One region of the Rahnella selenatireducens genome, then DNA from elsewhere that is predicted to be linked to it. Evidence: predicted binding sites of a transcription regulator. Region 1 holds the regulator's gene; the other holds the start of a gene.
The links. The regulator Fur, encoded in region 1, represses iron uptake genes when iron is present. The targets are predictions, from matches to a motif close to ATAATAATGAGAACNACTATCAA.
Positions count from the first base shown of each region.

Region 2: the regulator Fur is predicted to act here: its motif matches at 8,747-8,769, upstream of feoA (ferrous iron transporter A).

Region 1 covers NZ_JBKEZJ010000001.1:418,735-433,554, forward strand. The annotation lists gene kdpB (potassium-transporting ATPase subunit KdpB) at 1-39, shown strand, start outside; gene kdpC (potassium-transporting ATPase subunit KdpC) at 70-663, shown strand; gene kdpD (two-component system sensor histidine kinase KdpD) at 675-3,377, shown strand; gene kdpE (two-component system response regulator KdpE) at 3,374-4,063, shown strand; gene ACLBVC_RS02060 (PadR family transcriptional regulator) at 4,053-4,793, opposite strand; gene pgm (phosphoglucomutase (alpha-D-glucose-1,6-bisphosphate-dependent)) at 4,966-6,609, opposite strand; gene seqA (replication initiation negative regulator SeqA) at 6,635-7,189, opposite strand; gene ybfF (esterase) at 7,432-8,220, shown strand; gene ybfE (LexA regulated protein) at 8,476-8,757, shown strand; gene ACLBVC_RS02085 (methyl-accepting chemotaxis protein) at 8,823-10,487, opposite strand; gene fldA (flavodoxin FldA) at 10,898-11,425, shown strand; gene fur (ferric iron uptake transcriptional regulator) at 11,741-12,196, shown strand; gene chiQ (ChiQ/YbfN family lipoprotein) at 12,337-12,678, opposite strand; gene chiP (chitoporin ChiP) at 12,692-14,104, opposite strand; gene glnS (glutamine--tRNA ligase) at 14,571-14,820, opposite strand, start outside.
Region 2 covers NZ_JBKEZJ010000006.1:260,937-275,756, forward strand. The annotation lists gene ACLBVC_RS12620 (biotin-independent malonate decarboxylase subunit beta) at 1-508, shown strand, start outside; gene mdcE (biotin-independent malonate decarboxylase subunit gamma) at 505-1,320, shown strand; gene ACLBVC_RS12630 (AEC family transporter) at 1,510-2,472, shown strand; gene ACLBVC_RS12635 (malonate decarboxylase holo-ACP synthase) at 2,492-3,118, shown strand; gene mdcH (malonate decarboxylase subunit epsilon) at 3,146-4,081, shown strand; gene ACLBVC_RS12645 (DUF4160 domain-containing protein) at 4,182-4,421, shown strand; gene ACLBVC_RS12650 (DUF2442 domain-containing protein) at 4,405-4,671, shown strand; gene ACLBVC_RS12655 (LysR family transcriptional regulator) at 4,651-5,571, opposite strand; gene ACLBVC_RS12660 (FeoC-like transcriptional regulator) at 5,665-5,901, opposite strand; gene feoB (Fe(2+) transporter permease subunit FeoB) at 5,910-8,228, opposite strand; gene feoA (ferrous iron transporter A) at 8,326-8,550, opposite strand; gene ACLBVC_RS12675 (Tex family protein) at 8,977-11,310, opposite strand; gene greB (transcription elongation factor GreB) at 11,431-11,904, opposite strand; gene ACLBVC_RS12685 (alpha-2-macroglobulin family protein) at 12,165-14,820, shown strand, end outside.

The sequences.
Region 1 (14,820 bases):
CTGATTGATATAATTTTGACTGTTTTACACCTGAGCTGAAGTTTACGTTAACTGTCTGAGGAAACTATGATGTCTGTAACCCGTACTGCTTATGTCCGCCCTGCTCTGGTGATGACCGTTCTGCTGACGCTGGCCACCGGTGTGGTCTATCCGCTGCTGACCACCGGCGTTTCTGAGCTGGTATTCCGCACGCAGGCGATGGGCTCGCTGCTCAAAGACGGCAGCAATAAACTCGTGGGTTCCGCGCTTATCGGCCAGAATTTCACGCGCAATGATTACTTCTGGGGGCGTCCGTCCGTGATGTCGGATTCACCCTATAACGCGATGGCATCCGGCGGCAGTAACCAGGCCGCCAGTAACCCGGCGCTGGATCAGGCCGTGAAAGATCGCGTGGCGGCGCTGCGTAAAGTCAATCCGCAAAGCCCTGCTGAAGTGCCGGTGGATCTGGTGACCGCCAGCGCCAGCGGGCTGGATCCACAGATTTCCGTGGAAGCGGCGCAGTGGCAGGCACCGCGAATTGCCGCCGCACGCGGGCTGCCACTGGCGCAAGTGAATAAATTAATTGATGATAATACCTCATCACCGCTGATTGGTTTCCTGGGGCCGGACGTCGTGAACGTGCTCGGCCTTAACCGGGCGCTGGATGAGCTGAAAACGAATTAATTAAGGACGCTATGACCACTGAGGATAACAGGCCGGATCCCGACAGCTTACTGGCACTCGCCAATGAGAAGCCGCGCGGGCAACTGAAAGTCTTTTTCGGCGCCTGCGCGGGCGTCGGGAAAACCTACGCCATGTTGCAGGAAGCACAGCGTCTGCGCGCCACCGGCCTCGACGTGCTGGTGGGCGTGGTGGAAACCCACGGGCGGCAGGAAACGCAAATGCTGCTGCCCGGCCTGTCACTGCTTCCCCCGAAACGCATTCACCATCGCGGCCGTCAGGTTTACGAATTCGACCTCGACGCCGCGCTGGCCCGCCGCCCTGCCCTGATCCTGATGGATGAACTGGCGCACAGTAATGCTGCCGGTTCACGCCACCCCAAACGCTGGCAGGATGTGGAAGAACTTCTCGATGCCGGTATCGACGTGTTTACCACGGTGAACGTTCAGCATCTCGAAAGCCTGAACGACGTGGTCAGCGGCGTGACCGGTATTATTATTCGTGAAACGGTGCCCGACCGTTTATTTGATGATGCCAGCGAAGTGGTGCTGGTGGATTTACCGCCCGACTCCCTGCGTCAGCGCCTGAAAGAAGGCAAGGTTTATATCCCCGGCCAGGCCGAACGCGCCATCGAGCACTTTTTCCGGAAGGGGAATCTGATCGCCCTGCGCGAACTTTCCCTGCGCCGCACCGCCGACCGAGTGGACGATCAGATGCGGGAATACCGCGACGATCAGGGCGTCAGCCGCGTCTGGCATACCCGCGATGCGCTGCTGTTGTGCATCGGTCACGGCGGAGGCAACGAGAAATTAGTCCGCGTCGCCTCGCGAATGGCGGCGCGTCTGGGCTGCGTGTGGCACGCGGTGTATGTCGAAACGCCACGCCTGCACCGATTGCCGGAAAGCCAGCGCCGCGCGATTTTGCATTCCCTGAAGCTGGCGCAGGAACTCGGCGCCGAAACCGCCACACTGTCCGATCCGCAGGAAGAACAGGCGATTTTGCGTTACGCCCGCGAGCATCGTCTGGGCAAGATCATGATTGGCCGCCGCCGTGAAAAGCGTCGCCGGTTCAGCGCCAGTTTTGCCGATAAGCTGGCTGAAATCGGGCCTGATCTCGATCTGATTGTCGTCGGTCTGGAAGATACGCCCGTCAGTTCAGCCCGAAAAGAGCAGGATCCCCGGACTTTCGCTGACCGTTTCAGCCGCCAGATCCGCGGATGTGCGCTGGCCGTCGCGCTATGCGCCATCATCACCGTGCTTTCGCAATGGCTGGTGCCCGCGTTTGATCAGGCTAACCTGGTGATGGTGTATTTGCTCGGCGTAGTGATCGTGGCGCTGTTTTATGGCCGCTGGCCGTCGGTGCTGGCGGCTGTGATCAACGTCGTCAGTTTTGATCTGTTCTTCGTGCAACCCCGCGGATCGCTGGCCGTCACGGACGCGCAATATCTGGTGACGTTCGGCGTGATGCTGATCGTCGGGATTTTGATCGGGAATCTGACCGCCGGTGTGCGCTATCAGGCGCGCATCGCCCGTCATCGTGAAAAGCGCGCGCAGCATCTTTATGAGATGTCCAAAGGGCTGAGCCAGTCGCTGACGCCGGAAGCGATCGCGCAAACCAGTCGCCACTTTATTTCCTCCAGCCTGAACGCCAAAACGGCCATTTTGCTGCCTGATGAACACGGTGAACTGGGGCAACCGGCTGGTGAAATCACCTCGATTGTGGTCGATGACGCGATTGCCCGCTGGAGTTTCGATAAAAAACTGCCCGCCGGTGCCGGGACCGATACGCTGCCCGGCGTGCCGTATCAGCTTCTGCCGCTGGTGGCCTCGGGCGAATCGCGCGGTTTGCTGGCGGTTGAGCCGCCGAATATCCGTCAGCTTCTGGTGCCGGAACAACAACGGCTTTTGCAGACGTTTACGGTGCTTGTCGCCAACGCCCTCGAGCGCCTGCATCTGGCGGCCAGCGCGGAATCGTCACGTCTGGAAACCGAGCGTGAACAATTGCGCAACTCGCTGCTTTCCGCGCTCTCCCACGATTTGCGCACCCCGCTCACCGTGCTGTTCGGGCAGGCGGAAATCCTGACGCTGGATCTGGCCTCCGAAGGCTCGAAACATGCGCCACAGGCCAGCCAGATCCGCCAGCAGGTGCTGAGCACCACGCGGCTGGTAAATAATTTGCTGGATATGGCGCGCATTCAGTCCGGCGGTTTTAATCTGCGCAAAGAGTGGCAGTCGGTCGAGGAAATCACCGGCAGTGCCCTGCGTATGCTGGAACCGGTGCTGGCAAACGATACGATCAAAATCGATTTGCCTGCCGAAATGGTGCTGGTCAATTGCGATGCAAGCCTGATCGAACGGGTGCTGATCAATCTGCTGGAAAATGCCCATAAATATGCCGGTGTCGGTGCCACCATCGGCATCAAAGCCTTGCCGCTCGGCGACTGGCTGGAAATCGAAGTCTGGGATAACGGGCCGGGAATTCCGGAAGGCGCGGAGCATGCGATTTTCGAGAAATTCGCCCGCGGGAATAAAGAATCGGCAATTCCGGGTGTGGGTTTGGGATTAGCGATTTGTCGTGCCATTATTGAAGTACACGACGGACGTATTTGGGCTGAAAATGGCCCGGACGGCGGCGCGCGTTTCCGCTTCAGGCTTCCGCTGGAAGCACTGCCTGAGATGGAAACGGATATGGACACTGACATCGACGAGGCCACGTGAGCGCATCCCCGGTAAATATTTTAATTGTGGAAGACGAGAAAGAAATCCGCCGCTTTGTGCGCACAGCGCTTGAGGCGGAAGGATTGCGGGTATTTGAAAGTGAAACGTTGCAACGCGGGCTGATTGAAGCCGGCACCCGCAAACCGGATCTGATTATTCTGGATCTCGGTTTGCCTGACGGTGACGGCCTGACGTACATCCGGGATTTGCGCCACTGGAGCGCTATCCCGATTATTGTGTTGTCGGCCCGCACCCGCGAGGAAGATAAGATTGCGGCTCTGGATGCCGGGGCCGATGATTTTCTCACCAAGCCATTTGGCGTCGGTGAACTGCTGGCGCGCGTGCGCGTGGCGCTGCGTCGTCATGCGGGAAATTCACCGGAAAGCCCGCTGGTGACCTTTGCTGACGTTACGGTAGATTTGATCAACCGCCGCGTACAGCGTGAAGGTAAAGATTGTCATCTGACGCCGATTGAGTTTCGCCTGCTTGCCGAGCTGCTGGCAAACAGCGGCAAAGTCATTACTCAGCGTCAGTTACTGAGCCACGTCTGGGGCCCGAATTACGTCGAACACAGCCACTATCTGCGCATCTACATGGGGCATTTACGTCAGAAACTGGAGGCCGATGCCACCCGTCCGCGTCATCTGCTGACGGAAACCGGTGTGGGTTATCGCTTTATGCCTTAGGGGCAACCGGTGCGTCGGTGTCGGGCTTTTCATCCGCAAAAGCGGCTTCAATATCGCCGGCGGCCTGCTGCAAAATCGCGTTCACGCGCACGACCTGCTCCGGCGTAATATCGGCGCGCATCATGTTTCCGCGCAGGGCGTGTTTCAGACGCTGCATGGTTTCATGAATACCTTCTGCCAGATTATTGCCGCGCGGACGGGAAGCCCCGGCCAGACGGGCGAAAATTACATCGACAGCGGCCTGATGTTGCGCCAGTTCCGTTTTTCCGGCTTCGGTAATCTGATAGCTTTTTCGGCCATTGCCGGTGGCGACGGCTTCCAGGAAATCCTGTTCTTCGAGCAGCGTAAGCGTCGGGTAAATCACGCCCGGGCTGGGTACGTACAGGCCGGAAGACGCTTCTTCAATCGCTTTGATCAGCTCATAACCGTGGCTCGGTTTTTTAGCAACCAGCGCCAGCAGCACGCGGCGTAAATCACCGTGCTCAAACAGACGATGCACACCACGATCTCCGCGACGGCCTTCACCGCGCCCGCGACCTTCACCTCTTTCACCACGACGCCCTTCGCCACGTTCTTCACCACGATGACGACCGTCCCGGCGCAGCGCATGACGCTCGCTGTGATCGCCGTTCTGACCGTCAAAAGATGACTCATGGCGGCAATGACCGCGACGCCCTTCTTCTCTGCTACCGTGACCGCGATGGCGGCCTTCAAACATTTTGCTAAACATCGTTGATGTCCTATTTAGATATATCGAATTATTTCGATATATCTAAACTAGATCGAATTTCAGGATCTGGCAAGTTCGAATGCGCATTTAGATATATCTTTTTTACATCGAAATTGAGAGCAAAAAAAAAGCGCTGAATAATCAGCGCCTTCAGTGCAGTTAAGAAACGGTGCTATTTGGCGTCAGCGAGAACTTTGCTGACGATTTCCACGGCTTCTTTTTCAATTTGTTCGCGGTGTTCTGCGCCGAGGAAGCTTTCACAATAGATCTTGTACGCTTCTTCGGTACCGGAAGGACGTGCTGCGAACCAGCCGTTTTTGGTCATCACTTTCAGACCGCCGATAGACGCGCCATTACCCGGAGCGTTTGTCAGACGGGCGGTGATCGGGTCACCGGCCAGCGTGTCTGCTTTTACCTGTTCAGGAGAAAGTTTGGACAATGCGGCTTTCTGCGCGTGAGTCGCAGGCGCCTGAATACGGTTATAGCTTGGCGCGCCGAAACGGGCAGCCAGTTCGTTGTAATGTTCCTGCGGGTTTTTACCGGTCACGGCGGTAATTTCTGCCGCCAGCAGGCACATGATGATCCCGTCTTTGTCGGTAGACCACGGTGTGCCGTTGAAACGCAGGAAAGAAGCCCCTGCACTTTCTTCGCCACCAAAACCAAAGCTACCGTCAAACAGGCCATCCACAAACCATTTGAAACCAACCGGGACTTCAACCAGTTTACGGCCTAAGTCTTCAACAACGCGGTCGATCATCGCGCTGGATACCAGCGTTTTACCGACGGCAACGTCTTTGCCCCACTGCGGGCGGTGCTGGAACAGGTACTGAATTGCCACCGCCAGATAATGGTTCGGGTTCATCAGACCGGCAGGCGTCACGATACCGTGGCGGTCATAATCCGGGTCGTTTGCAAAGGCCAGATCGAATTTATCACGCAGCGCCAGCAAGCCGGCCATCGCAGATTCAGACGAGCAGTCCATGCGGATCACGCCGTCGTGGTCGAGATGCATGAAGCGGAAAGTCTGATCAACTTCGTCGTTAACCAGCGTCAGATCCAGTTTGTAATGCTCTGCGATACGCTTCCAGTATTCAATACCGGAACCGCCGAGAGGATCTACACCCAGTTTCAGACCGGCTTTCTGAATAGCGGCCATGTCTACGATGTCGGTCAGCCCTTCTATAAACGGCTGAACCAGATCCTGCGCCACCAGATGGCCACTCTTCCACGCCAGATCCAAAGACTGACGCTTGACGCCTGCGAGCTTCGCCGCCAGCAATGCGTTCGCGCGTTTCTCAATCACAGACGTCAGATTAGTATCTGCCGGGCCGCCGTTGGTCGGGTTGTATTTAATCCCGCCATCTTCCGGTGGGTTGTGCGAAGGCGTGATAACAATGCCATCGGCCAGTGCGCCAACGTTGCGGTTGTGTGTCAGAATCGCGTGAGACACCGCCGGAGTCGGGGTGAAACCGTTATCTTCCTGCACAATGACGTCCACGCCGTTGGCCGTCAGCACTTCCAGCACAGAGATAAACGCCGGTTCGGACAGAGCGTGGGTATCTTTCCCCACGTAGCACGGGCCGGTTGTGCCCTGCTCTTTACGCACTTCAGCAATCGCCTGCGCAATCGCCAGGATATGCGCTTCATTAAAGCTGTGACGCAACGAACTGCCACGGTGACCGGACGTACCGAATTTCACGGCATGTGCCGGGTTTTGCGGGTCCGGTTGCAGAACGTAATATTGTGACGTCAACTGCGCCACATTGATCAAATCGCTTTGCTGAGCAGGTTGCCCTGCACGGGGGTGATTAGCCACTGGCGTTTCTCCCTGACGCTGAAAATTAGAGGGTGCCGCACACTTTTTCAGTCAGTTCCGCCGGGAACTGCATGAGCTGCATGATGTGTTCGATCATGCTGCGTTTGCGACCTGTGTTGGTATTCGTAATAACCCAATACGGCGTTCCGGGAACGTGTTTAGGTTTGGTATGAATGCCGTTTTGCAGCAGAGTTTGCTGGTCACCGGCAAAATAGGTACGCGTGCGGCCGGTCAGGGACTCGGTCGCTGCGCCAAATTCTTTTGGGTTCAGGCAATACAAGGTCGACAGGATCAGCATAAAACGGTTAACCGCTTTGGTCTGCTCTGCATATTCGTCAGACAGCAACAGTTCGCGCACGGCACGAACTTTTTCACGCGACGTCGGCGCGGCAGCGGTGACAGGTTTTTCCTGCGCGACAGTTCCAGCAATAACGACTGGTGTTACTGGCGCGGCAGGAGCGGTCTGACCGGCAGTAAACTTCAACATACGGCGCAAAATATCAGACGCACTCTCACCGATGGCTTGTGTGTGGCTGGCAATGTAGCGGTAGAGTTCTTCGTCAACCTCAATAGTTTTCATCTTTATCCAGTACTGTTTTTTCTACTAAATTCATTCAAAAGGATTATACAAATTTCTACGCAGTAACAAACAGGGGAATTGCGCCGCGAAGCAAAATCCAGACTACTTACCGATTTTGCTGCATGCTGGCTCCGGCCCGCTTCGTTCCCGGTAGTCAAATCCCGCTCAGGCATCTGGCAGAAAACTTTCCGTTTTAAAAATTATCCGCCACTCATGATAACCTAATGAGATTGTTTATCTGTATGAACTTCGCCATGAAATTACATTATCGCGTGCATGAACCTGAAGTCGCTGGCAGCGATGCGCTGCCGGTTCTCCTGATCCACGGATTGTTCGGAACCCTTGATAATCTGGGCGTGCTCGCCCGCGACCTGAAACAACAGCATAGAGTGTTGCAAGTTGATTTGCGTAATCACGGGCAATCCTGGCGTTCACCGGAGATGTCTTACGCCTCGATGGCGCAGGATTTAATGGAAACGCTGGATGAAGTGGGTTTCCAAAAATTCATCGTAATTGGCCATTCTATGGGGGGAAAAGCGGCTATGGCGCTGACGGCTCTCATCCCCGACAGAATCGAAAAGCTCATCGCCATTGATATTGCGCCGGTGGATTATCACGTCCGTCGTCACGATGAGATTTTCGCTGCGATTAACGCCGTCACCGATGCCGGATTGCGCGACCGTACTTCTGCCACCGAATGTATGCATCAGTATATAAAGGAAGATGGCGTGATTCAGTTTCTGCTGAAATCTTTCCAGCAGGGCGAATGGCGCTTCAATGTGCCGGTTCTGCTGAGCGAGTATGCAAAAATTGTCGGCTGGGAGGAAGTTCCGGCGTGGGATCGCCCGGCGTTGTTCATCCGCGGTGGGGATTCCCCTTATGTGCAGGATGCGTATCGCGAAGATATTGGCCGACAGTTTCCACGGGCAAAAGCCTATGTGGTCGCCGGAGCGGGTCATTGGGTGCATGCAGAAAAACCTGACGCCGTCCTGCGCGCTGTGCATCGTTTCATCGATTCGCCTGCTGTTTAACATCCTGGGGATAAATTGTGCAAAAAGTCTGCACAACTTCGAAAGTTAACATGAAATCAGGGCTATTAAGCGTTGTGAACCCCAGGCGCGCCAGTGTATGATTGCGCGCTATAATTTTGCCGCCCCGTTTTACTCAGGTCGAGTTGCGGGGGGTAAATTGGGTCAGGGTTTCTTAGCCCGAAATGTGTGAAACGCTCGTCAGGAATCGGCTTGCCGTTTTCCGATGTAAAAACTTCCCTGGTTGTACCGCTACCTATGGCAAAAGAACAACTGGATCGCACGACGATTGATCTGTTCGCAGATGACCGCCGTCCGGGGCGTCCAAAAACTAATCCGCTTTCCCGTGATGAACAGCTCAGGATCAACAAGCGCAACCAGTTACGCCGCGATAAAGCGAGTGGTCTGCGTCGCGTAGAGCTGAAAATGAACGCCGATGCTGTTGATACCCTCAATAAGCTGGCAGAAGAACGCAATATCAGTCGTAGCGAACTGATTGAAGAGATGTTGCTGTCGCATCTTAACGGTCAGGAAGGCTGATAAAAAAGCGGATAACCTTCCGGTTATCCGCCTGTTTTCTTACCTTTTACTGCTTAACTCTCACCTCAGAACGTTTCCCAGTTTTCACTGCTTTTCGATGTCATTACACCGGTTGCAGGCCGTAACAACGGCTGAGAAACCGCGCTCGCGGGTCGTTTTCCGACATTCGTGATGCTGTCTTTGAGTTTGAACGTCGCAACAGCGTTGTTCAGTAATGAAGCCTGCTCTTCCAGAGAGACCGCGGCATGCGAAGCTTCTTCCACCAGAGCGGCGTTTTGCTGCGTTACGCTGTCCATTTGTGTCACCGCAACGGCAACCTGGCTGATGCCTTTGCTCTGCTCATCAGACGCCGAAGCGATTTCCGCCATGATATCGGTGACATGCGTAATTGAGCGCACCACTTCGTTCATTGTCTGCCCGGCGTTTTCTACCAGTTTAGAGCCGCTGTCAACGCGGGAAACGGATTCGCTAATCAGCGATTCGATTTCTTTCGCCGCCTGCGCACTGCGCTGTGCCAGGTTACGCACTTCACTGGCGACCACCGCAAAACCACGCCCCTGCTCGCCTGCGCGCGCAGCTTCTACCGCGGCATTCAGCGCCAGAATATTGGTCTGGAAGGCAATGCTGTTGATAACAGAAGTGATTTCCGCAATTTTCTTCGAGCTGCCTGAGATATCTTTCATGGTGCTGACGACGTCAGCCACAATGTTACCGCCCTTCTGCGCGGTAGAAGACGCTTCCATCACCAGCTGGCTCGCGTGATGCGCGTTGTCCGCATTGTGTTTTACCGTGGCCGTCAGCTCTTCCATACTGGCTGCCGTTTCTTCCAGTGCGGATGCCTGTTCTTCGGTACGGGAAGACAGATCGTTATTCCCGGCTGAGATTTCTGACGCGCCCTGATAGATGTGGTTGGTGCAATTGCGGATGGTCTGAACGGTATTTTCCAGACTGGACTGCATCACGTTGAGCAGCGGAATCAATTTACCCGCACAGTTTTTGCCGAACTCTTCCAGGTAATGCGTCAGGTCGCCGCTTGCAATCACGGCGAAGTGATCGCGAATTTTATCCAGCGGTTTCACCAGCGCCATCACCAGATAACGGTCGGTCAGCAGCAAAATAAGCAGGCCGAGAGAAAAAGCCGTCAGCAGAATAACTTTGCTGTAATAAGTCAGATGGTTAGATTTGGTCTGCGCTGCTTCAAAATCGACTGCAATCTGCCCGCTGACTTTGGTCATGGACACACCAAAGTTACGGCTCAGGGCAGGAACAGCATCGTTTGAGAGCTGATTATAGGCATCGAAATTTTTGCCGACGGCCGCCGCATACAACGGCGTAACGCCCTGCGTAACCAGACTCTCCCAACTGGAGACCAGTTCCTGAACCGAAGCCTCATCCAGCCCCGGATGCGGAGCCGTTTTGAAACTCGCCAGTGCCTGAGAAAGGCCATCGAGGGATTGCTTTGCCGTATCAAAAATTTCCGGCCCTTTTGACGGATCGGCCTGAAGTTGTGAGACGGCACGGCTTAAGCGTGTCACGGTACGAAAATACTGATCATTTCCTTTGCTGATCAGCGCCATATTGTTGACCAGTTCGGTACTGTTCTTCGTATTTTGTGTCAGCGTATTCAGTGAGGTAACGGTGTAAAGGGAGACACCTGCCCACATGACGCAGAAAATGCCTAAAATCGTTAATAATGCGGCCCTGATGGTGATATTTTTTAAAAACTGCACGATATGCCTCTCTCGAAACAAGGTTGTTTCTGGTCTGAGGATTGACGGGGATGCGGAGAATCAAGACAGGTAGCCAGCAGGCTTTCGCCCCCGGACATGTTTGAACACCTCTCCGGGCATCGATTTCTTTATTATGTTGAGATTCCTCTCGCTTCATCTATCGGCGGGTTGTTCTCAAAATTTAGTATTGTGAGAACATATTTCTTAATTTTGCTTTTGACCTCAATAAGCCTGAGGTTATTCAAAGCACACGAAGGCGATAACACTTAAAAAGATTGGCCGATAAACTTATCCACCAGTTAAGAAGGCGAGCTGAAACATATTCTCCGCCTCGCGAGTTTGCTATCATCTGCGTTATTATTGCCTGCAATGCAGAGCACTTCATTGAGAACAAGAGGTTAGGTAATCTTATGGCCGTAGTAGGTATCTTCTTTGGATCCGATACAGGTAACACCGAAAACATCGCGAAAATGATCCAAAAGCAATTGGGTAAAGATGTTGCAGAGGTGCATGACATTGCGAAGAGCAGCAAAGAGGATCTGGAAAAATTCGATATCTTGCTGATCGGAATTCCAACCTGGTATTACGGTGAAGCGCAGTGTGACTGGGACGACTTTTTCCCGACGCTGGAAGAGATAGATTTCGAAGGTAAGCTGGTCGCGCTGTTTGGCTGTGGCGATCAGGAAGACTATGCCGAATACTTCTGCGATGCGCTGGGTACTGTGCGTGACATCATCGAACCACGCGGCGCGGTGATTGTGGGCCACTGGCCAACTGAAGGCTATCACTTCGAAGCGTCTAAAGGTCTGGCTGATGATAAGCACTTCATCGGACTGGCAATTGACGAAGACCGTCAGCCGGAACTGACCAACGAACGTGTTGATACGTGGGTCAAACAGATCACAGAAGAGCTGAGCCTTTCAGAAATTATTGGCTAAAAACCCTGTTGGCCCTGAGGATTTATTCTACAATTGAAGGGCCAAACTATTACTGAAATTAACAATTTAACCGCTACAAAATTGTAACTTTCAGTGGTATCAAGGTACACTGAGCTCATCTGTTTTCCTATTGATCAAGTCGTTGCATTATCGAATGTGACAGGCATTTTGTGATCTTTATTAACAGGCTACGTTTTTGAGGATCGGCACACGTCTCAAAAGCGAAGAATCCTTAAGCGACAAATTTTTGTGCCGCCGATGCCACAGGCTGCATGCCTCAACTTGATTAGCACATAGTAACAGGACTGAATCCGCATGACTGACAACAACACCGCACTGAAGAAAGCCGGCTTAAAAGTCACGCTTCCGCGCCTCAAAATCCTGGAAGTGCTGCAAGCGCCGGAAGGTCATCACGTTAGTGCGGAAGATCTGTACAAACAACTGATTGATATGGGTGAAGAAATTGGCCTGGCGACGGTTTACCGCGTTCTGAACCAGTTTGATGACGCCGGTATCGTTACCCGTCATAACTTCGAAGGCGGCAAGTCTGTTTTCGAACTGACCCAACAACATCACCATGATCACCTGATCTGCCTGGATTGCGGCCGCGTTATTGAATTTCGTGACGAATATATTGAAGGCCGTCAGCGCGAGATTGCGAAGAAACACGGTATCAAACTGACCAACCACAGTCTGTATCTGTACGGCCACTGTGAGGCGGGCGATTGTCGCGAAGATGAATCTTTGCACAATGATAAACCTGCACAGTAATCTCTACGGTCAGTCCGAATAAATTAACCGCTGAAAGGCGGTTTTTTTGTGCCTGCGATTCAGGCGACGGATAAAAAAACAAACCCCGGCAAGCCGGGGTTTGTTTTTTCTTGCGATAGGTGCGCAGCGTTCGCGCCCGGTTAATTCACCGGTTTTGGCGAATTGTTAGAACGAATTTCCTGCCAGATTTTGCCACAGTCTGCCGCGTAAGCCTGACCATCGCCGGTTTTACGCGCCGTCAGACAACGCTGATAATCCACTACACGCACGGTTTCCAGCTCGGCAAACTGCTTGTGCTCCTGTTCCTGTTTTAGAACATCAAGGATCGTCTGGCACGACGCCACTTTATCCGGCGAGCCTTCTGCTTTAATGATGCAGCTGCTGTACGCCTGACGCAGTTTCGCATTTTCGGTTTGCGTAGCTGTTGGCGCACAACCCGCCAGTAACAGGGAAGTCACAACCATCATCAGTAATTTATTCATCGGTTTAGTATCCTCAGAAAATAGTGAATGGAGCGATAACGATGAATTTCACGTCTTTTTCATCCTGGAAAATGTTGCCGTAACCGCCTCCCCAGCTCGGGATATCCGAGTGGTTGTCATACTGGGTGTAATGAAGTTTGAACAGCGTCCCTTTTGCGCGGCCTTCCTGAATGGTGTAAAGCGCATCAAGGCTCCAGGCGCTTTCTTTGAGACGCTGGCTCTGATCATAGATTGGATTGGTACTCGGTTTGGCATCCCACGCATAAACATAAGAACCGCCCACTGCGAAGCCCGGCAGATCCCATTTCGCCAGGTCGTATAACACACCGGCGTAAACCGCTTTTTCGCCGTTAGCGTTGAAGTCAGAACGGTTGTCCCACCACACATCAAGACGTCCGTTAGAAGAAGAATACGTTGGGGTCATGCGTTGTAAAAAATAACCCTGATTTCCCTCAGCTTTGACCATTGTCCCTTCCAGACGCCAGTTGAACTGACCGGTGGTGTAACCGAAAGTCAATGCCTGCAACCAGGCCAAACCGTCATACAGACTGTTGGGATCGTTCTGGTTGCTGATACGATCTTCCGCGCCATAGAACTGGTAGCTGGTAGTGAGCGGATTGCCCATCAGATCAATTTTGTACGACGCTTTGGCGAAGTATTGATCGACGTAACTTTCTGCCTGACCGAAGGCCGCTTCCAGCACGAGATCATTTTTGAAGTCGTATTTCGCACCCAGCGAGTGTATATAGGAAACACCGGTTTTCTTGTCGTTCTGGCGGAAATCATCCATTTCCAGATGCCACGGCGATTTGTATTCATCCGCCCACATGTAGGAGAAACTCAGTTCGCCCGGATCGCCAAAATCATGTTTATACCCGGCTTCGGCACCGCGATAGGTACCCGGCATAAAGCTCCAGTGCGGGGCGATCAGCGTTTGTCCAGTGGGCTGAATGTAACCGGCATGGCCCCAGAATCCGCCATATTTGAATTTACCGGCCGCTTTGTAGAGGCTGACGCCGCCTTTATCACCGGAGTAGTCTTCGTCATACGCATGGTTTTTAGAGGAGAACGCGATTTCGTTCGGGTGACCGCTGTCGCTGGCTTCGGCTAATTCGATCGCGGTAAATGCGGCGAGATCGATACCGAACATGTCCCAGGCGTAGCCGGAAGAGAAATCAAGGTTCAGGTTGGCGGTCGCGTGTGAAAGGTTGGTGGCATATTTATCGTAATCGGGATTATTCACCGTGACTTTTGTGCCGTCAGGGCGGGTTTCTTCTTTCGTTTTGTTCAAATCTTTGCGGTCGCGTTCGCGCTGCCAGTAATACACACCGCCGGTCAGCGTCGAATCATCAATAAAGCCAGCCGCTCTGGCCTCTTCAGGAAACATCATTCCGCCGCCCAATAAAGTGCCAGCCAGCGTGTACATCACAGGTTTCAGGTAAGCCGATCCCCTGCCCCTGTTAAGGTGCTTGTGCATAGAAATTCCTCATTTTGACTAAAAAACGTGCAAAACCCAAACGGGTATTAAAAGCGGCCGCCAGAGGCGCAACCGTATAAAGCAGGATTAAGAGTATTTTTCGCGACGCGAATTATCAATGGGTAATTAAACCCTGATGGCTGAAGTATGACAAAGTGCACATAAAGATGAAAAAGTGTAACAAACAAGGAATGCGAAGGTTCAAATCAGTGGACTCTGGTAATCAATAACTAAAACAGTTAATTAAGGAAAAAACGTATTAATTTAAACGTTTCAGCACTCTGATATTCGGAAAGAAGAGTCTAAAAAGTAAACATGAAAAATGCATTAATTCGCGATGAAAAAGAAAATTCCGTGAATTTCTGACATAAAAAAACGCAGCCGGAGCTGCGTTTAGCAATCATTCATCGGTGACTTACGCGACGGGTTTAGATTCCCAGGTATCACGCAGGCCAACGGTACGGTTGAAGACCAGATTTTCAACGCTGGAATAACGGCTGTCAGCACAGAAGTAACCTTCACGTTCGAACTGCAGGCTGATTTCAGCCTGTGCAGCCACCAGAGAAGGCTCAACGAAACCGTGCGCGATCACCAGGGATTCCGGGTTGATCGTGGTCAGGAAGTCTTCTGCCTGGCCCGGGTTTGCCACGCTGAACAGACGGTCA
Region 2 (14,820 bases), on a different contig from region 1:
CGAAACCGGTGGTGTGCGTTTGCAGGAAGCCAATCTGGGCCTAGCGGCTATCGCCGATATTCACGCCGCCATCGTTGATTTACGCCGCTACACGCCGGTGATTGGCGTTGTTGCGGGCACCGTCGGTTGTTTCGGCGGGATGTCTATCGCTGCCGCTTTGTGCAGCTACCTGATTGTCACCCGTGAAGCGCGTCTGGGCCTGAACGGTCCGCAGGTTATCGAACAGGAAGCCGGTATCGACGAATACGATTCCCGCGACCGTCCGTTTATCTGGAGCATGACCGGTGGCGAGGTGCGTTATCACAGCGGTTTTGTGGATGCGCTGGTCAAAGACTCCCTTGCACAAGTGAAAGACAACGTGCTCGCCTTCATCAAAAAAGGCGTTCCGGCGACACATCGTTCTGATAATTATGATTATTACCTGCCAAAACTGACCGGTTTTGACACCGCGCAGCAGGCCAGCCGCGAAGTAACGGAAGCCCTGTTTAACCGGGAGGATCGCGCATGAGCAACGTAGAAAGCAACACCGTCAGCCGGGGTGATTACTGGTTTGCCGAACTGACCAAAGAGGCTACTCCGGTCAGCGGTCTTTGCCCTTCGGTGAAAGCCGCCGATGGCAAACTCAACGATCAGGCTGTCCGTTTCATTACGGTCGTGCCGGATAAAAATAATCAGTATCCGCGCGCAGCGGGCGGTGAAGTCGGTCTGCTGGAAGGCTGGACGCTGGCAAAAGTCGTTAACGATGCTATTGCCGCTGATGCAAACTCCGACACTAAACGCGCCATCGTGGCAGTGATTGATGTGCCAAGTCAGGCTTATGGCCGTCGCGAAGAAGCGTTTGGTATTCATCAGGCGCTGGCCGGTGCTGCAGGCGCTTACGCTAAAGCCCGTCTGGCCGGACATCCGGTGGTCGGTCTGATTGTGGGTAAAGCGATGTCCGGTGCGTTTCTGGCGCACGGTTATCAGGCCAACAAGCTGATCGCCTTCAAAAACAACGGGGTCATGATCCATGCGATGGGGAAAGAATCCGCCGCACGCATCACGTTACGCTCTGTGGATGCGCTGGAAAAACTGGCTGCCACCATCCCGCCGATGGCTTACGACATCGAAAACTACGCCACTCTGGGGCTGTTGTCGCAACTACTCGACATCGCTAACCCGGACAGCGCAACCCCCGACGACATCACGCGCGTACAAAGCGCGGTATGGCAAAACATCCAGGACGCTCGCAAAGAAGGCGTTAGCCTCAGCAATCGTCTGGGTGCAGAAAATCGCGCAAGTTCGCAGCGCGTTCGCCAGCAGATGCGTCAGGAATGGTAATTCGTTAACAACTTTCAGTCTCAACCGGTAACGCACCTGCAAACAGCGTGACGCAGCCGCATTTGCAGGTTCCCGCCCCTGGCGTTCAGGGGCGAGGGCCTGCTGTTGTCTGCAACTGGACTGTCATACTAAAAAAACCATCGCACCGGCGCCGACTGAGCATTCATACTTTGCCTCAGGAAAAACGCTATGACTTATGTAATATTGCACGCGCTTGCCCCTATTTTCGTCATCATGATCCTCGGTTTTTATGCCGGGAAAGCGAAAATGGTGGATAACCAGAATGTCTCTTTACTTAATATTTTCGTGATGGATTTTGCTTTACCCGCTGCGCTGTTTGCAGCAACCGTACAAACGCCGTGGGCCGGCATTGTTGAACAATCACCGCTGATTCTGGTGCTGGTTCTGGCGATGTGGATCACCTACGCTGCGATTTACTTTATTTGCACCAAAGTATTTAAGAAATCTCCGCAGGATGCTGCCGTTTTGACGCTGACTGTGGCGCTGCCAAACTACGCGGCGCTCGGCCTGCCGATTCTGAGCAGTGTTCTGGGTGATGCGCCGTCAACATCATTGTCCGTGGCGGTGTCGATCGCCTGTGGTTCCGTGCTGATGACACCGTTCTGCCTGCTGATTCTGGAACGTGAGAAAGCGCGTCTGAGCGGCGAAAATCAGGGTTCATCTCTGGCGCTGTTGCCGGTTCTGATGTGGCGTTCAGTGAAGAAACCGATCGTCTGGGCACCGCTTCTGGGTGTGATTCTGGCGGCATTTGGCATTAAAATGCCGGAGATCTTCCTGGCCTCAATCAAACCGCTGGGCCTGTCAGCGACCGCATCTGCGCTGTTCCTGACCGGTGTTATCCTGTCAGCCCGTAAGCTGAAAATTAACGGTCCGGTGTTGTTGTCCTGTGTCGCGAAAAACCTGGTTCAACCGTTTATCGCCTGGGGGCTGGTTCTGGCATTCGGCCTGAGTGGTCAGGTGGCGGTAACCGCAATCCTGATGATTGCGCTGTCTGCCGGTTTCTTCGGTATCGTGTTCGGCAACCGTTTCGGCGTTCAGTCTCCGGATGCAGAAGCTTCACTGCTGATCAGTTCCGTGTTGTGTATTGTGACACTGCCGCTGTTCATTTCACTGACGGCTGCACTTCACTGATAAGACAGGATTTATAAAGATGTCCGACCCGCACCCCCATGATTTTATCTGGATTAGCGACCGTTCTGCGCTGGAAAGCGACAACGTTTTACCCGACTGGGTCAACAGCAGCTGGCGCACCGCGCTTCCGCTGGTGGTCCGTCGCGACCAGCGTGCGGACGGGGCCATTCCGGTTGGGGTCCGCGGGCTGACCCGCATTCAGCGTGCGGCGGCCTGGGTGAGCCCGGCCGCTGTGGTGCGGGTTGTCACGCCGGAATCGCTGGTCAGTGACGTCAATGCGCTTTTGCAATCCCCGTTTGTTTCACAGCAACCGGTGCAGGCATTGATTATGTTAAGCAGTCTGCAATTGCCTTTCCCGTGGGGCGTGACAGGCAGTTGCGCGTTTGCGCTGGCCAGTGATATTCCTGTTATGCATGCTGACAGCGATCTGGATTTGCTGGTGCGCTGCGATTCTCCGGCGACACCCGCGCAGTTTCTCGATTTTTACGACCAGCTTCAGCGGCTTCCGTGCCGTGCCGATGTTCAGATCAATACGCCGCAAGGGGGATTTGCCCTCAGCGAATGGTTGCGCGGCGGTGATGTGATGCTGAAAACCGCGACCGGCCCGTTCCGGGTGCGTGATCCGTGGCAATCGCTGACAGGCTGATGTCTGGCAAAAGAAGCAAGGAGCACGATGAAAATCTTATTTACCTTCCCCGGTCAGGGCCCGCAGGTGCCGCAAATGCTGCACAACTTGCCCGATAATCCCCTGACACATTCCCTGATTGAACAGGCGAGCCTGGCACTTGGCGAAGATGTACTCCTCCTTGATAACGCCGACGCTTTTCATTCCACCCGCGCGGTCCAGCTCTGTCTGCTGATTGCCGGTGTCGTTTGGGCAAAACAATGCCAGGCCGAAGGCATCGACGCTGATTTTTGCAGCGGGCTGTCGATCGGGGCCTTTCCTGCTGCCGTCATCGCGGGGGCGCTGGAATTTTCCGATGCTGTAAAACTGGTTGCCCTGCGCGGCGAGCTAATGCAACAGGCTTATCCGCAAGGCTTTGGCCTTTCTGCTATCACCGGCCTGCGTCAGACGCAAATTGAAGCGCTGGTGGCGCAGGTTAACAGTGACGCACTCCCTGTGTATCTGGCGAATATCAATGCGGAAGATCAGCTGGTTATCGCGGGCAGCGATGCCGCTATGAAGCAGGTGATGCAGCTTGCGAAAGAGCAGGGCGCGCAGAAAACTCACCGGCTGGCGGTCACGGTGCCGTCGCATTGCGCGCTGCTTGATGAACCCGCCGCGAAACTGGTTAAAGCCTTTGAACAGGTGAATATTTCCCGCCCGGTTTGCGGTTATCTCAGCGGAACCACCGGGCGCGTTTACTGGCAGCCGGAGAAAATCGCTGATGATCTGGCGATGAACATGGCGCGCACCGTGAACTGGCGCGACGCCATGGTGGCGGCTTATCAGCGAGACGTCCGTCTGGCACTCGAAATGCCGCCCGGCTGTGTGCTGACAGGCCTGACAAAACGCGCCATGGATCAGGGCGAAGCGCTGTCCGTATGCCAGTCCGGTATGCATGTTGCGGGACGTCTCGCAGCGCGGTTACGTGAAAACGAGCGTTAGAAATTAGTGTAATAGGTTGGCGCAGCTACGGAATAAAAGCCTTTCCTGAGTGAAAGGCTTTTTTGTTTTTATCCACGGATGACACAAGGATGTTAACTGCATGCCAGTGATTTTGCGCTTCAAAAACTACCGTTTTTTCTTTTATTCCAATGAAGGAAACCCTCTGGAACCCGGCCACATTCATGTAAGATCGGATCAGAAAGAAGCCAAAATGTGGCTTTCTCCCGTGACGATTTGTCGCCAGACAGGTTTTTCGACACGAGAGATTAAGGAGATTATTACGTTAACTCACATTTATCAGCGTGTATTTCAAGGAGCATGGAATGACTATTTCGCCTAAAAGCGTTCGTTTTGATGAAGGTACGATGTGGGTAAGCCTGGAAGACGGGCAGATTTTTCCTGTGGCGTTAGCGCAGTTTCCGGTCTTGTTGAATGCAACGCAGCAGCAGCGTGAGAAATACGAAATCAGTGCTTATGGTTTGCATTGGGAAGATCTGGATGAGGACATTGCAATCGAGGGCTTGCTGATGGGAAAGCAGGTCGTTAAACCCGCCATCTCTCCCGTTGATTCAACGCTTTCTGCTCGCTAGCGCATACATCCGGCTTTCAGCCGCCAGCGCGAGTAAATTCGGATCGTGTTCGCGGCTGTGCGGAAACACCAGCGCGATGGTCTGGCGCATCTGATAGGCTTCGGCCAGCGGCAAAAGTCTGACCGTATTTTCATATACCCCTTTCATCCTGCCCGGGATTAACGTGTACCCGACGCCCGCCTGCACCAGACTCAGCATCGAGAAAATATCGTTCACACGGGTGACGATATCCGGTTCGAAACCGGCCACCTGAAAGGCTTCCTGAAATCCGTGATAGGTCGCGAAACCTTCCGCCAGCGAGACAAATTTCTTCTGTTTGAAATCGCGCAAATCGGCGGTGCCTTCACATGCCAGATCGGAACTGGCGGGTGCGGCGAGGAAGATATCGTCCTGAAATAGCGGCAACTGGTCGTAACGCTGGGCATCGACGCTGGAATCGCTGGTGGAAATCAGAATCGCATCCAGCTGTCCGTCCTCCAGCTTTTGCAGCAGGTCGTTGTTCGAGCCCATCACCAGTTCCAGTTCAAGCTCGGGACGCCGCATTTTCAGCCCCATGATTAAACGGGGAATGGTTTCCAGCGTCAGCGAATAGAGCGTGCCGACTTTAAGCCGTTTATCACCAAAACCGGCGGCGCGCTGCGTGGCTAAAATACCGTGTTCCATCTGCTCGATGACCTGGGTCGCGTGTTCCAGCAATGCCTCGGCGGCAGGCAGCGGCAGCAGGTTGCGTCCGCGATGGATAAACAGCGGACAGCGCAAACCCTCTTCCAGCGAATGCAGGGCGCGATGCACGCTGACGCTGCTCAGGCCGAGTTGTTCGGCGGCGCGGGTGATGTTTTGCTTTTCCATGTAGGCGAGGAAAATTTCAAGTTTACGGAAGGTAATTTCACTGTCGATCATGCAGGCTCCTGCGGCGCATTCATGGCCGTTGCGACCTGTGGATGATAGCTGAATAGCCGCGGCGCGACTATTCAGTAAGGGCGAAAGTCGGCGTCAGTTAATGAGCGTGTAGGAAACCGTCAGGCATTTTTTGCCGTCGGCGCAGCTTTTACAGCTGCCGCTCAGGCAGCTGTCATCGGCGTCGACCGTTTTCGCTTTTCGCATGGCGACCAGCCTTTCGAGCATCGCCTCAATCAGTGGTTGAGGCGTATTCAGCTGGCGGCTGAGCTGGCGGGCATCTGCCCGCCCGGCCAGCGCAAGGCTGTCGCGTACCTGAATCAGACTGGCCATCATTTCTCCTAGTGGCAATCGCTGCCGGTGGCGGGTTCACAACAGGCCGCCACGTTGCGCGGTTGCAGATGAACGCTGACGCGGCTGCGCGCTTTGCGCAGGCTGGTGAGCACCACGGCGTTGAAGATTAGCACGATCAATATGATGAGTGCGCTGTGCCCCGGATGATCGCTGAACGTAGCGGCCTGATAGAACAGCGTAGCCAGCGAGTAGGCAACATTCAGCCCCCAGAAAATGGAGAATGTCATCCAGCTGCGGCTGGTTTCGCGGGCGATTGCGCCCATTACGGAAACACAAGGCACGTAAAGCAGCACGAAAATCAGATAGCTGTAAGCGGAAATCGCTGAGCCAAATTTCGTGCTCATCACGCCCATTGAGCTGACGCCCATTTCGCCGTCGCCCTTACTGGCTTCGATCGGGTTAGAAAGTACGCTGATGCTGAAGGTATCTTTCAGGCCCTGCCAGGTTTGCTGAACCGCGCCGTTCAGTTCGCCTAACAGGTTGAAATTCGCAGCATCAAACTCTTCATTGGTGATGTGTTCGGCGGTGTACAGGGTATTCAGGGTTCCGACGACGACTTCTTTCGCCATCGCCCCGGTGACCAGCCCGACGGTGGCCTGCCAGTTATCCGGATGAACGCCCATCGGGATAAGAACCGGTGTCAGCACTTTACTCACCGACGCCAGCGCTGAGTCATTAATGTTATCGACCGCCTGACCGCTGAAGGAGAAGCTGTTCAGCGCTCCGATGAAAATACTGGCGACCACGATGACTTTACCGGCACGCAGCACGAAACCTTTCAGACGCTGCCAGGTTTGCAGCAGCAGGCTTTTCAGATGCGGAACGTGATACACCGGCAGTTCCATCACAAACGGAGACGCTTCGCCGCGCATGATGGTGTATTTCAGCAAAAGCCCGGTCAGGATCGCGACGACAATACCCAGCAGATACAGCGAGAAGACGATGGACGCGCCGTCCTGCCCGAAGAAGGCGGCTGAGAAAACGGCGAAAATCGCCAGACGCGCACCGCAGGACATAAACGGTGCCATCATGACGGTGATCAGACGTTCACGTGGGGCATCCAGCGTGCGGGCACCCATAATCGACGGCACGTTACAGCCGAAACCGACAATCAGCGGCACGAAAGATTTGCCGGGCAGGCCGAGTGATTGCATCAGGCGATCCATCACAAATGCGGCGCGCGCCATGTAACCTGAATCCTCAAGGAAAGAGAGGAACAGGTACATCATGCCGATTTGCGGAACCAGCGGCAGAACGGTGTTGATACCGCCGCCAATGCCCTGCGCAAGGAAAATCGTCAGCCACTGCGGGAAGTGCAGCGTAAAGCCAATCCACTGCATGCCCTGAATGAAAATGGCTGCGGATCCGATATCAAAAATCGGTTGCAGCGCGCCGCCGATGTTAATCGCCAGCACGAACATCAGGTACATCACCAGCAGGAAAATCGGTACGCCGAGGAAGCGGTTGAGGATCACGCGGTCGAGCACCTGCGTCAGTTTATTTGGCGCGGTGAGGTGTGAATTACTGACCGCCGCGCACAGGGACGCAATGCTCTGATAGCGCGCATCGGCAATCAGCAGGGCAGGGTCAGTCAGGTCTTGCTGCGCCAGACGCGCTTTTACTTCCTGTAATAACGCCTGCGCGTTGCCCGCATGAGTCTGGCTGTAAATATCCCCTTCGAGAATCTGCAGCGCCAGCCAGCGGCGTTGCTGCATCGCCATGTTTTCCGGCATGGCGGTGGCCAGCACATCCACTTCCTGTTGCAGAACCGGATGATAGGTCACGCGTTCGAGTTTTTCGACCTGCGGGATCGTATCAATCGCGGCTTTCAGTTCTTTGATACCGCTGGCGCGGGTGGAAACCAGCGCGACGACCGGGCAGCCCAGACGGGCAGACAGCGCCGGGATATCAATATTGATGTTCTGGATTTTGGCGATGTCGAGCATATTGAGTGCGACGATGCAGGGAACGCCGAGCTCAAGCAGTTGTAAGGTCAGATACAGGTTGCGTTCAAGGTTTGAGGCATCAACCACGTTGATCATCAGATCCGCGTCGCCGCTCAGAATGTAATGACAGGCAATTTGTTCATCGAGCGAGGTTTGCTCGGAAATGGTCGTCAGGGAATACGTGCCAGGTAAATCCACCAGCGTGACCTGATGGTCTTCTGTGGAGAAGTGGCCTTCTTTGCGTTCAACGGTCACGCCAGCCCAGTTGCCGACGCGCTGGCGGGAACCGGTCAGCTGATTAAAAAGCGTCGTTTTACCTGAGTTGGGGTTACCAATCAGGCCGATAGTTAATGGTTTCATACGTTAAGGTCTACGTGTGAGAAAGGGAAAACGCGGGGAGTCAAAGCGGCCCGCCCCAAAAAAAGGTCAACATGACAACGCGGCATGATGCTTAAGATCAGGCCATCATCTCGAGCATGAGCAAATCGAGGTCTTTCTTTCTGACCACAAGGCTGGTGCGGCGGGTTTCGATTTGTACCGGGTCACCCATCGGTGCGACGCGGATGATATTGAAGAATGACCCCGGCAGCATGCCCAGTGAGAGCAATTTCTGGCGGTAGGCCGGGCTAATCTCATGGGAAAAGCCGGTGATTTTATAAGCACATTTTGATTTGAGTTGCATAGTTTCCTCGCGAAGCGATCCGGTAAATGTAGAGACGGCGGCAGGAGAGTTAAAGGTCCTGCAATGCCGCGCTTCCTTGCCCGGTGTTCCCACTTAACAGCGATTAGTGTGGCAAAAAGAATTGCTCAGAAATTGTCCCTGGTGCGAAGTTGTCAGCCTGAAACTGGCGGCGTAGCGAATACGCAAAGAAGTACAAACGAAAATAGTTATCATAATTAATACGCATGAAGAGACAAAAGAAAAGAGGTTAACCTCTTCACGGGTATCTCCACCGCGAGGCTATGCTATGCCTGTAGGACGCCTGTTTTATTGATTTACCTCAGTGATTGATTCATTAGGACTGTGTTTAAAAAGTGTCGAAAAAAAGTACATAAAAAAAGCCGCTGATTATCAGCGGCTTTCGTCAGGCAGAAAAAAACGAAAGAATTAGCGTTTTTTACCCATCGCGGCGGCCAGTGCATCGGCCATCGCATTATTCCCTGCAGGTGCTGCATTCCGGCCTGCCGGTTTGCTGTACGCAGGACGTTTTTGCGCATCGCGGTTATTGCCTGCTGCCGGTGCGGAGGAGCGACGCGCCGGGGCTTCGCCCGGTTGTTCGTCCAGGCGCATGGTCAGGGCAATACGTTTGCGTTGCAAATCGACTTCCATCACTTTGACTTTCACGATATCGCCGGCTTTCACTACGGTGTGCGGATCTTCGACAAATTTGTTCGCCAGAGAAGAAATGTGCACCAGTCCGTCCTGATGAACGCCGATATCCACGAACGCACCGAAGTTGGTGACGTTAGTAACCGAGCCTTCGAGGATCATGCCCGGCATCAGGTCATTCATGGTTTCCACGCCATCGGCAAAGGTCGCGGTTTTGAACTCAGGACGCGGATCGTGCCCCGGTTTTTCCAGCTCTTTGATGATGTCGGTAACGGTCGGCACACCGAATTTGTCGTCGGTGAATTCACTGGCTTTCAGGCCGCGCAGCGCGTTGGAATCGCCCATCAGCTCTTTCAGCGCCAGCTGTGAGGCGGCCAGAATACGTTCGACGACCGGATAGGTTTCAGGGTGAACCGTTGAGGCATCGAGCGGGTTATCGCCATGGTTGATACGCAGGAAGCCCGCGCACTGTTCAAAGGCTTTCGGCCCCAGACGGCTCACTTTTAGCAGCTGTTCGCGGTTGCGGAACTGCCCGTTTTCGTCGCGCCAGTTAACGATATTCTGCGCCATCATGCGGGTCAGGCCTGCAACGCGGGTCAGCAGCGGAACCGATGCGGTGTTCAGATCTACCCCCACGGCGTTCACGCAGTCTTCGACGACCGTATCGAGTTTCTTCGCCAGCAAACTCTGGCTGACGTCATGCTGGTACTGACCGACACCGATAGATTTCGGGTCGATTTTCACCAGCTCAGCCAGCGGATCTTGTAAACGGCGGGCAATGGAGACCGCACCGCGAATCGACACGTCCAGATCCGGGAATTCCAGTGCGGCCAGTTCGGAAGCGGAATAGACGGACGCGCCTGCCTCGCTGACGATCACTTTCTGCGCAATCACTTTCGGGAATTGTTTTTGCAGATCAAGGAAGAAGCGTTCGGTCTCGCGTGAAGCGGTACCGTTGCCGATCGCCACCAGTTCAACATTATGTTTGATGCACAGCGCGGCAACCTGCTGCGCCGCTTTCGCCGCCTGACCGGTATGGGGATAAACCGTATCGATATCCACCAGTTTGCCAGTGTTATCCACAACGGCGACTTTTACGCCGGTACGCAGACCTGGATCAAGGCCCATAGTGGCGCGCATTCCGGCTGGTGCAGCCATCAGTAAATCATGCATGTTGCGGGCGAAAACGTTAATCGCTTCGTCTTCGGCGCGTTCACGTACGGTGCCCATCAGCTCGGTTTCGAGGTGCAGCAGCACTTTGATGCGCCACGTCCAGTTCACCACCGCACGACGCCAGACGTCGGCCGGTGCGTTGTTCAGACGCAGGCCCAGATGATCGATAATCAGCTGTTCGGCGTAGCTTTCTTTTGGCGGTTCATCGTGTTGCGGATCGGCATTCAGCGCCAGTTGTAAGATGCCTTCGTTGCGGCCGCGGAACATCGCCAGCGCACGGTGAGAAGGCACCTGAGATATCGGTTCATGATGATCGAAATAATCGCGGAATTTCGCGCCTTCCTGCTCTTTACCGTCGACCATTCGGGAAGTCAGATGCGCATTTTTCCACAGGTAATCGCGGACTTTCGCCAGCAGCGATGCATCTTCGGCGAAGCGTTCCATCAGAATGTAGCGTGCGCCATCGAGCGCCGCTTTGGTATCGGTGACGCCTTTTTCGGCATCGACAAATTTAGCGGCAGTGGTTTCCGGCTCGTTCTGCGGTTCATTCCACAGCAGATCGGCCAGTGGCTCAAGGCCCGCTTCAATCGCAATCTGCCCGCGCGTACGGCGTTTGGGTTTAAACGGCAGATAAAGGTCTTCCAGCTCGGTTTTGCTCAGCGTGGTGTTGATCGCTTTAGCCAGATCGTCGCTCAGTTTGCCCTGTTCTTCGATGGATTTCAGGATGGTCTGGCGGCGGTCTTCCAGCTCACGCAGATACCCCAGACGTGTGTCTAACTGACGCAACTGGGTATCGTCCAACCCACCGGTGACTTCCTTACGATACCGCGCAATAAAGGGCACGGTATTACCTTCATCCAGCAGACGCACCACGGAAGCAACCTGCTCCGGGCGAACCTGCAATTCACTTGCGATAATGCGGCTCAGTTGATCATTCATAGGTCGGGTATCAGTTTTTTCGTTAGTGAGTGACGTAAATACAGGGCACCGTTATACGATTTGAAGGCTGAAAATGCCAGCCGTCGGGACGATGTGCCTCACGTTTTGGGCGTTATCTGATTATTTGCCGTAGTCAATTTCATTGACATACCACGTCGCATCGCCGACCGGCGTGGTGACCACCAGGCTGTCGCCGACTTCCTTTTTCAGCAGCGCACGCGCCATCGGGGAGTCGATAGAAATGTAGTCTTTGCGGCCAAAGATTTCGTCATAACCGACGATGCGGAAGCGCTTGATGTCGCCATCGTCGTTTTCCACTTCCACCCACGCACCAAAGAACACTTTCCCGTCCTGTTGCGGTGAATAATCGACGATGCGCAGCTGTTCCATGCATTTGGTGAGATAGCGGATACGGCGGTCGATCTCGCGCAGGCGCTTTTTGTTGTACTGGTAATCGGCGTTTTCACTGCGGTCGCCCAGGCTGGCGGCCCAGGTCACCTTTTTGGTGACTTCCGGACGCTCTTCGCGCCACAGAAAATCCAGCTCAGCTTTGAGCTTGTCGTAGCCTTCGCGGGTAATCAGTTTGGTCTTCATATCCTCTGCCACCGTCCTTAAAATTCTTTCGCCATTGTTTCACACAATTGCGTTGCTGGCAGCGCAGAAATTGGTCGAAAAAACGGTCTGGCTGCTACGCTTTATCTGATGGCTTTTTCGTCGGATAGTTATTATCCTTCGCCGCGCTTCTTGCGAATATTATCTTCAGTAAAAACTTTCGCAATATTCTGAATTTAAAAATATTTTTCTTAAATATCACTTCAGATTATGGGTCATAGGGATTAGGGGTACAGCTACAAATGGATTTACTCAGATTCTTACTTCGTTTGCCTTTTACACTGATAAAAGGCGTCCTCCGCGCGCTGGCTTTTATTTTAGGCCTGCTCGGGCGCGTCATTAAACCTGTGGTCGGCAATATCGACTGGCGTGCGCCAGTCTGGTGGACGGCAATGTCCGGCTGGCTGAAGCGCGGATTTACGCGCATGGAAGACGGCGTCGATAAACACCCGAAAGCCATCAGCCTGACGATTCTGGTGCTGCTGTGCGCGGCCGGTGCGGGAATTTACGGCTGGCACTGGTGGTTAAACCGTCCGCAGCCGATCGAACCGGCACCGATGGTGTATCAGGAAACCAGCGTGCGGGTCAGTAACCCGGAAGCGATTAATTATGCTGCGCAAAAAATTGCGCCTCAGCAGGCCATATTTAATTTTAGAAATTCTGCTGCGCCGCTGACAGATGTCGGCAAAGTGGTCGAAAAAGGCATTTCGCTGAAACCGGCAACCGAAGGCGAATGGAAATGGGTCAGCGGTTATACGCTGGTCTTCACGCCAAAAAATCCGCTGCCCATGGGCACAAAATACGAAGTGAGTTTTACACCTGACGTATTGCTCGCGCCGCAAATCAAACTGGCGTCCACGCGTTATGAATTCACCGCGCCTGCCTTCGATTATCAGTCCGGGACCGCCGAGTATTATCAGGACCCGCAGGATCCGCAAAAACGCAGCGCGATTTTCAACGTCAAATTCAATGCGCCGGTGGATGTGGCCAGTTTTGAGAAACAAATCTCTCTGGGCCTGAGCGAAGGGAAAGCCAAAACGGAATCCAAACTCAATTATTCCGTGGTCTACGACCAGAAAAAACTCAATGCCTGGGTGCATTCCGAACCGCTGAAATCGCTTGACCACGGCGGCTCTGTACACATGATGATAGGCGAGGGCGTGAAGGCGTCGGTGGCATCAAATGCAACCACGCAGGCGCGTAACGTCTGGGTTTCCGTGCCAACGCTTTACAGCCTGACAGTGAGTGACGCCAGCGCGCAGGTGGTCGATGCCGACGGCGCAAAAGGTCAGCGTGCGTTGATCATCGGGTTTAGCGATGCGGTGAAAGACAAAGATATCCGCCGCGCCGTGAAAGTCTGGTTGTTACCACAGCACGATCCGAACGATTCAGACGCTGCAACCGGCCCGGATGATTACGCCAGCTGGAATGTGGACAGCGTCGAAAATAACGTGCTGGAACAATCCACGCCGCTGAATATTCAGCTGAACGAAGCCGAAAGCGACTATCAGCCGCAGTTCAGTTTCCGCTTCGATGCGCCCGCGCACCGCGCCATGCTGGTGGAGATCGACAATGTGCTGACGTCTTCCGGCGGCTATAAAATGCCGGAAAAAGTCTACCGCATTGTTGAAGTCCCGGATTATCCAAAGTCTCTGCAATTTATGTCGCAGGGTTCGCTGTTGTCGGTGAACGGTGACAAACAAATCAGCGTGGCCGCGCGTAACGTGCCGGGAATGCGTCTGGACATCAAACGCGTAATCCCAAGCCAGCTGCAACACATCGTGTCATTTAAAAGCCGTGAATATTCGTCTGCGGAATTTAACCGTCTGAATGATGAGTATTTTACCGAGCATTTCAAATATCAGACGGCGGTGAATAACGACAAACCGGGTGAAGTGAATTATCAGGGCGTCGATCTTTCCCGTTATCTGTCCACTGATCCGAGTTCGCATCGCGGCGTATTCCTGCTGACGCTGTCGGAATGGGATCCGAAGAAGAAAGAAGAAAAACCGGCAACCGATGACGACGGTTATCAGTATCAGGATGACGAACAGAACGGAGACGAAGCGCCGGTCGGCGATTCCCGCTTTGTGGTGGTCACCGATCTGGGGATTATTGCCAAGCGTTCACAGGATAAAACCCGCGACGTATTTGTGCAGTCGATTCACAGCGGTACCCCGGTCAGCAACGCCAAAGTCTCGGTTATCGCGAAAAACGGCGTCACGCTGCTGACGCAAACCACCGGCGCTGACGGGCATGTGCGTTTCCCTGCGCTGGATGTTTACACCAGCGAGCGGCAACCGGTGATGTTCCTGGTCGAAAAAGAGGGCGATGTTTCGTTCCTGCCTGCCGACCGGAATAATGACCGCGGCCTCGACTTCTCGCGGTTCGACGTGGATGGCGAAGAAACCCCGAACGACCCGCGCACGCTGAGCAGTTATCTGTTCTCCGATCGCGGCGTTTATCGTCCGGGCGATACCTTCAATATCGGTCTGATCACCCGCGCAGCCGACTGGAGCATGGGTTTAGCCGGTGTGCCGGTGCGCGCTGAAATCCATGACCCGCGCGACAAGCTGATGAGCACTCTTCCGCTGACGCTCGGTGCCAGTGGTTTCAACGAACTGAGCTATACCACCGACGACAATTCGCCGACCGGTGAATGGAACGTATATCTGTATCTGATCGGCAAAGACAACGAATCTTCCGTGCTGCTGGGCCACACCTCAGTCAACGTGAAAGAGTTCGAGCCGGATCAGCTGAAAGTGAAACTGCAACTGACGCCGGAGCGTAAGCAAGGCTGGGTGAAACCGACGGAATTGCAGGCCAATATCGACGTGCAAAATCTGTTTGGTACGCCAGCGCAGGATCGCCGCGTGACGTCGAAACTGACGCTGCGTC